Linked DNA regions of Variovorax paradoxus EPS. The protein of the gene in region 2 interacts with the protein of the main gene of each other region in a pairwise test. Links are inferred from orthologs where the notes say so. Each region holds a gene or a part of one and is shown on either strand. Other genes may lie near its edges.

Region 1 (3,857 bases), 5.0 Mb from region 2 along the record:
CCAAGGTCGCGCCGAAGACGCCGCCGCGTTCGGGCTCCGGCAAGATCCGCGACCGCGCGGCGCGGGTGCTGCGGCAGGCGTTGCTGCGGCGCTGAAGAAGAAGGATCAGCGGCGGTCGGAGCGGTTCGAACTGCCGCTGACGCTGGCGTCGATGGTGCCGAACACCGTGACGCCGCTGCTGGACGAGGTACTCGAGGCGCCGCTGGCCGGCCCCGCAGAACCGGTGCCGGCGCAGCCCGCCACCAAGGCGCCCATCGCGAGGGCGAACACAGCTGCAATGAATGACTTCACGGAAAACTCCAGGAATGGGTGGGACTGCGGACCACTATAGGCGCGCGTCCCGACCGGCCTTGTAACAACCCACCCGCCACCGGGCGCTTGTCCGCCCCGTTATTCGGGCTTGGCGCCCGATGCTTGACGGCCGCGCCCCAGAGGCCGATCTCGGTGGCCTGCCCTGGCGGGAAAGGCACGACCAGCTTGATGGGCCTGTCAGGCCACGCGGCAGCTTGGGCGAAGGCCGCGCCGCCGCATGTGTCGTCAGGCCGCGTCGGGCGCCGAGAGGTGCTTGCCCACGATGCCCGCGAGTTCGAACATCGTCACCTGGTCCTTGCCGAACACGGGCTTCAACTTGGCATCGGCATTGATCGCGCGCTTGTTGGTCGCGTCCTGCAGGCCGTTGGCCTTGATGTAGTCCCACAGTTTCTTGATGACCTCGGTGCGCGCCACCGGTTCGGTGCCGATCACCGCGGCCAGCGAGTCGCTGGGCTTGAGGCCCGCGCCCGGCTTGCGCGGCGCGGCGGCCTTCTTCGCCGCTGGCGCTTTCTTGGCAGCGGGCGTCTTCTTCGCCGCCACCTTCTTCGCAGCCGCGGTCTTGGCCGCCGGCTTGCCGAAGGTCTTGCGCGGCGGGAATTTGCTGCCGCCTTCGCGCGGCGCGAATTCGAAGGTGACCTTGCCTTCTTCGGCGTTCCACGTGAGGAAGGCCTTGAAGGCGCGGCGGGTGCGCATGCTCACGAACTTGTCGAGCAGGTCGGTCTTGCCGGTGGCGAGCAGCTTTTCCATCTGCGCGCGCTCCACCGGCTGCTGCAGGATGATCTTGCCGGTCTTGAAGGTGCAGCTGGGCGTCGGCTGCGCGTTGGTCGGCACCGACTTCTCGCAGACGTAGTTGCTGCCGTGCTCGAACACCGGCGCGCCGCACACCGGGCACGGGCCCACGGTGTCCTGCTCGCTGAAGTCGACGATCTCGCCGGTGTCGCCGTTCTTGTCGTCGCCGAAGTCGAACTCCAGCTTCCAGTTCTTCGATTCTTCCTCGTCGTACTTGAGGATGATCTCGGCGGTGAAGGGCCAGCCGGCCTTGGAGCGGAAGCCCTCCAGCGGGCCGATGTGCTTGTCGCGCAGGAGCGCCTCGGCCTCCGCCACCTCGAAGGTGCGCCCGGCCGGCGATTTGCCGAACGAGAAGCCGCAGGCGTCCTCGCCCGTGCCGCTCTTGCCCACGCAGCCGTAGCGGCGGTAGTTTTCGCGCACGATGCCGCCGCAGTTGGGGCACGGCGTCGCGAGCGTGGCGTAGTCGCCCGGCACGGTGTCGCGGTCGTACTCCTTGGCCTTCTTGACGATGTGCTCCGTCATCTGGGCGATCTCGCGCATGAAGGCGTCGCGGCTCAAGGCGCCCTTCTCCATCTGCGCGAGCTTGTATTCCCACTCGCCGGTGAGCTCGGCCTTGGAGAGTTCTTCCACGCCCAGGCCGCGCAGCAGCGTCATGAGCTGGAAGGCCTTCGCGGTCGGGATGAGTTCGCGGCCTTCGCGCAGCATGTACTTCTCGGCGATCAGCCCTTCGATGGTGGCCGCGCGGGTGGCTGGCGTGCCCAGGCCCTTCTCCTGCATGGCCTCGCGCAGCTCGTCGTCGTCGATGGTCTTGCCGGCGCCTTCCATGGCGCCCAGCAGCGTGGCTTCCGAATAGCGTGCGGGCGGGCGCGTCTTCAGGCCCTTGAGGTCGGCCGACTCGTTCTGCACGATCTCGCCCGGCTTCACCGGCACGAGGCGCTTGCCGTCCTTGTCGTCTTCCTTCTCGTCGTCCTGCGCTTCCTTGCCGTAGATGGCGAGCCAGCCCGGCTTCACCAGCACCTTGCCGTCGGTGCGGAACGGGTACTTCTTGCCGCCCTGCTCCACCGTGCTGATGCGCGTGGTCACCTGGTGCTCGGCGCTCGGGAAGAACACCGAGAGAAAGCGGCGCACCACGAAGTCGTACAGCTTCTGCTCGGCTTCGCTCAGGCCGCTCGGGGCCTGCAGCGTCGGGATGATGGCGAAGTGATCCGACACCTTGGCGTTGTCGAAGATGCGCTTGTTGGGCTTGACGTAGTTGCCGTCGACCGCCTGCTTGGCGAACGGCGCCAGGTGTTTCATGCCGCTGTTGGCGAGCATCTCCATGGTGTCCTTGACCACCGGCAGATAGTCTTCCGGCAGCGCGCGCGAATCGGTACGCGGATAGGTCAGCGCCTTGTGGCGTTCGTACAGGCTCTGGGCCAGTGCGAGCGTGGTCTTGGCGCTGAAGCCGAAACGGCCGTTGGCCTCGCGCTGCAGCGAGGTCAGGTCGAACAGCGCGGGCGAGGCCTGCGTGGTGGGCTTGCTCTCTTCGGTGACCGTGGCGGGTTTGCCGCGCGAAGCGTCGGCGATGGCGCGGGCTTCCTGCTCGCTCCAGACTCGGTCGGCACGCTGCTCGGCATCGGGTTCACCGTTGGCCAGCAGCGGGGCGTTCGCTTTCTTCCAATCAGGGTTGAACCACTTGCCCGGGTACTGGCCGGCTTCGGCCGCGAAGCTGCCGTGGATTTCCCAGTAGTCGCGCGAGACGAACTTGCGAATCTGTTCTTCGCGCTCCACGACGACCGACAGCGTCGGCGTCTGCACGCGGCCCACGGTCGTGAGGAAGAAGCCGCCGTCGCGCGAATTGAATGCGGTCATGGCGCGCGTGCCGTTGATGCCCACCAGCCAGTCGGCCTCGGAGCGCGAGCGCGCCGCGTCGGCCAGGCCCTGCATCTGCTTTTCGGTGCGCAGCGCATCGAAGCCGTCGCGAATCGCCTGCGGTGTCATCGACTGCAGCCACAGCCGCTTGACCGGCTTGCCCAGCGGGCTCTTGCCGCCGGCGTACTGCTCGATGAGGCGGAAGATCAGTTCGCCCTCGCGGCCCGCGTCGCAGGCGTTGATGAGCTGCGTCACGTCCTTGCGCTTGGCCTGCTTGACCACCGCGTTCAGGCGCGTCTTTGTCTTGTCGACGGGCTTCAGGTCGAAGTGCGGCGGGATCACGGGCAGGTTGGCAAAGCTCCACTTGCCCCGCTTGACGTCGAACTCCTCGGGCGCCTGGATCTCGACCAGGTGACCGACAGCGCTGGTCACGACATAGCTGTCGTTCTCGAAATGCTCGTCATGTTTGTCGAATTTGCCGGCCACCGGCGTGAGGGCACGGACGATGTCCTGTGCCACCGACGGCTTTTCTGCGATTACCAACGTCTTTGTCATCTAAGGGCTCTCTATACTCTGCGGCTTCCCGCGTGTGTGCACGCGCACACGCGCATGTGTGTGCATATTCAAACTAACAGACTTCGGCGATGCCTTCCAAATCCCCACAACTCGCCGGCCGCCGCATTCAGATGCGGCGCTCGGATGTCCATGGCAACGGCGTGTTCGCGGTGGACGACCTGGCCGAAGGCGAAACGCTGATCGAATACAAGGGCGAGGTCATCAACTGGAAAGAGGCGCTGCGCCGCCATCCGCACGACCCGGCCCAGCCGAATCACACCTTCTACTTCCACATCGACGACGGTCGCGTGATCGACGGCAACGTCAAGGGCAACGACGCCCGCTGGATC
Region 2 (3,675 bases):
AGGGAATTCGTGATAGGGCCGGGTACGATCGAAAATTCCCGGTGATTCGAATTGGTCGAGGCATGGGCGTGAGATTTAAATTGCCAATTAAGTTTGGGTAAATACCGCGCCGGCTTTTTAATTCGATGCGCAATGCATCAATTCCAATTTGCAATGGCGGACCACCGTCACCCTTGCAAGGCCGCAACGCACTGAACCTGGCGTCGATGTTCGTGGTCACAACCGATCGCGCACTCCAGCACCGTGGCCCGCCATTGGGAATACGCAGAATTCACTGGTGTTGCGCAATGGCGCGTATACGGAAGTTTTATTTCCAATCGAAGTCGCTGTTCCACACAACGCAATTGCACGGGTCACGGCCCGACTGGTATTAGTCATTGGTTGTTTGAAATTCAGTTGTCTCTAAAGTCGCGGCGTGCGCTCATCGGAGGCGCGGGGAGAGAACGCAATGCAGGCCGCATCGGACGCAGATCCTGGGAGGGAGCGTGACGACTTTTTCTGTCCACGGACGGAGGAGCGATTGCTTCGATGGGGCCGGCTTGTGAATCAGGGAGGTGCTGCGAGGAGGGGGGTTGACGCTGTGGACATCGACGGGTTGCTGCTCCGGAATTCGGAGACGCTGTGCGCGCATTCCCGTGCGACGGAAGCCAGCCGCAGGGCGGAAGGTTTCCTCATGGGGCTGTGCGTGGTCGTGGCCTACAGCTGGGCGTTGGTCGTGTCGGTGGCTTTGTACGTGCGATGACTCCGGGGGAGCGCGGGTGCAACCCGTCGAACGGTGCTCCGACGAGCATTCGACCGCTTGCATCTGCCGGCTTGCACGTGCCTGAAACCACGGAAATCGGCGCGGCTAAACGCAGTCTCCCCCCTCCAACCAGGTAATCAAGGCAATCCAGGTCCTCCGGAAAGGCCTGGTTTCTTTTTCTTCTTCTTCTAGAACTCCGCCCCTTCGACCAGGAAGCGCAGGCGCCGCACGCCCTGCCACTCGTCCGCATCGAGGCGGAACGCGAGCTTCACCTTCGGCGGCAACGGTTCGGTGTGGCTGAACCAGATCGCATCGATCGGCTGGCCCTGGTGCCGGAGCTTGAGCGCCAGGTGCTTCTCGCCCACGAGGCGCTGCGACACCACTTCCACTTCCTCGCTGAAGGTCGGCGGCGCAAAGCCCTGGCCCCACACCTCGCGGTGCAGCGTGTCCACGAGGTCGATGCGCATGTACTCGCGCGCGATCGGCCCGTCGGTCTCGATCTGGCGGGTGAGCGCCGATGCCGCCAGCCACTCGCCGGCCACCTGTGCGAGCGCCTGCTCGAAGGTCTCGAAATGCTCGCGCGCCACCGTGCAGCCCGCCGCCATCGCATGGCCGCCGAAGCGCAGCAGCACGCCCGGATGGCGCTTGGCCACGAGGTCCAGCGCGTCGCGCAGATGAAAGCCCGGAATCGATCGGCCCGAGCCCTTCAACTCCTGTTCCTTGCCCGGCGCGCCACTCGCGGCGAACACGAAGGTCGGACGATGGAAACGGTCCTTGATGCGCGAGGCCACGATGCCGACCACGCCCTCGTGGAAGTTCGCGTCGAACACGCTGATGGCCGGCGGCGGCGCCTCGATGCCTTCGCCGTCGGTGGCGAAGAGCGATTCGGCCAGCAGCAGCGCCTGGTCGCGCATGCCGCCCTCGATGTCGCGCCGCTCGCGGTTGATGCCGTCGAGCATGCGCGCGAGTTCGTCGGCGCGGCCGGCGTCGTCGGTCAGCAGGCATTCGATGCCCAGCGTCATGTCGGCCAGGCGCCCGGCCGCATTGATGCGCGGGCCCAGGGCGAAGCCGAAGTCGAAGGTGGTGGCGACCGACGCCGTGCGGCCCGCGGCCTTGAAGAGCGCGGCGACGCCCGCGGGCATCGCGCCTGCGCGGATGCGGCGCAGGCCCTGCGCGACGAGGCGGCGGTTGTTGGCGTCGAGCTTCACCACGTCGGCGACCGTGCCGAGCGCGACCAGCGGCAGCAATGCATCGAGCTTCGGTTGCGACGCCACGTCGAACACGCCGCGCGCGCGCAGCTCGGAGCGCAGCGCGAGCAGCACATAGAACATGACGCCGACGCCCGCGATGCTCTTGCTCTCGAAGTCGCAGCCGGGCTGGTTCGGATTCACCAGCACGTCGGCGATGGGCAGTTCGGGGCCGGGCAGATGGTGATCGGTCACCAGCACCTGCAGGCCGCGCGCCTTCGCAGCCGCGACGCCTTCGACGCTCGCGATGCCGTTGTCGACGGTGATCAGCATGTCGGCGCCGCTGTCGGCCACGCGCTCGGCAATCGGCGGCGTAAGGCCGTAGCCGTCGACCACGCGATCGGGCACGAGGTAGCTCACGTGTTTCGCGCCCAGGAGGCGCAGGCCGCGCACGCCGACCGCGCAGGCGGTGGCGCCGTCGCAGTCGTAGTCGGCGACGATACAGAGGCGCTTGTCCTGCGCCATCGCGTCCGCCAGCAGCACGGCGGCTTCGCGCGTGCCGCGCAGGGTGTCGGGAAGCAGCAGGCGGGCAAGGCCGTCGTCCAGCTCATCCTTGGCCATCACACCGCGCGCGGCAAAGAGGCGCGCGAGCAGCGGATGGACGCCGGCCTGCTCGAGGGCCCAGACGGTGCGCGGGGGAATGTCGCGGGCGATGATCTTCACAGCGACTCCAGCACCGTGGCGGCGCGTGTGCGGTCGAAGAGGCTCTTCGCCCAGCGCGCGAGGCCGCGCTGCTGCACGGTGTAGCGCTGCGCGGCGCGATCGCCGCAGAGCGTGAGCGTCACATCGGCGCCGCGCGTGTAGTCGGCCAGCAGCGAGGCGATGGCGCCGGCATCCAGCGCCTGCCAGGCTTCGGCCCAACCTGGGCCGTCGTCGCGCAGGGCGGGAACGCGCAGCGCGTCGGTGACCGTCGGCGAGGTGAATGCTGGCGTGGTGCCTTTCAATGCGCCGGTCCCGCTGAGCCAGAAGGAGTTGATCGGCGGCACGCCGCGCGCGGCGCGGTCGTCGTTCACGCGCTGCGTGTAGAGCAGCATCTGCATCTCGTTCTGCAGGCGGCGCAGCGGCCGCGCCGAGTCGCCCAGCGGCGACCATTGCGAAATCGGGTAGCCCACCGCGCGGTCGATGGAGGCCGTGGCGAGGCCGTCGAAGATGCGCGCGCGAGCGAGCCAGCGGCCCGGCGTGGGCGAGGCGTGCAGCGCGATGCCGTCTTCCTCGAAGAAGGGGCGGGCGACCTCCAGCAGCGCGGCCGATTCGGCGGCATCGATCTCGATGACGGCCGGATCGCCCAGCGCCACGTCGTCGATGCCGACCTGCCAGTTGCATAGGGTGACGACGCCCCAGCCTTCGGTGTCGTCGGGGGCGGCAAGACCGGCCTCGCGGGCTTCGAGCGCGGCCCAGGGGATGCAGCCGTCGGCGGCGGCGATGCCCAGCGCCTTGGCGAGCGCCCGCTCGTGCGGAGGCGAGCGCGTGCTTTCGTCCTGCGTGTCGGTGTCCGCGAGGGAGAGGCGGGAGAGCAGGGATTCGAGATTCGGGAGCTTGAGTGCCGGCAGAGCGGCACGGCACGCCGGGGAACCGCGGCCGGCGAAGGGGATCAACAAGTGACGTGGGGGGTGTTCGGCCATCCCTCTATTGTCCCGGAAGCCCTCAAACGTTTCGGGATGCCACAATCCCGCCGTATATGACCTA

Evidence for each region. Proteins that work in one complex are often made in the same cells at the same time.
Region 1: the proteins of recJ (region 2) and VARPA_RS29585 interact in binary tests that used the Escherichia coli proteins (3 or more experiments, as listed by UniProt). The link is inferred for Variovorax paradoxus EPS from one-to-one orthologs.

What each region holds. Positions count from the first base shown.
Region 1 is NC_014931.1:6,448,415-6,452,271, reverse strand. Bases 338-3,857 are described here. They hold VARPA_RS29585 (DNA topoisomerase III), read right to left. Parts: upstream 3,508-3,857; coding sequence 538-3,507; downstream 338-537. Other genes in these bases: VARPA_RS29580 (SET domain-containing protein), read left to right, coding at 3,597-3,857. In the rest of the region: VARPA_RS29595 (gamma-glutamyl-gamma-aminobutyrate hydrolase family protein), read left to right, coding at 1-95; VARPA_RS29590 (hypothetical protein), read right to left, coding at 106-291.
Region 2 is NC_014931.1:1,440,935-1,444,609, forward strand. What follows is about bases 292-3,291. They hold recJ (single-stranded-DNA-specific exonuclease RecJ), read right to left. Parts: upstream 2,653-3,291; coding sequence 931-2,652; downstream 292-930. Other genes in these bases: VARPA_RS06440 (hypothetical protein), read right to left, coding at 2,649-3,291. In the rest of the region: VARPA_RS30110 (sensor histidine kinase), read left to right, coding at 1-45; more of VARPA_RS06440, read right to left, coding at 3,292-3,611. UniProt on the Escherichia coli protein: Single-stranded-DNA-specific exonuclease.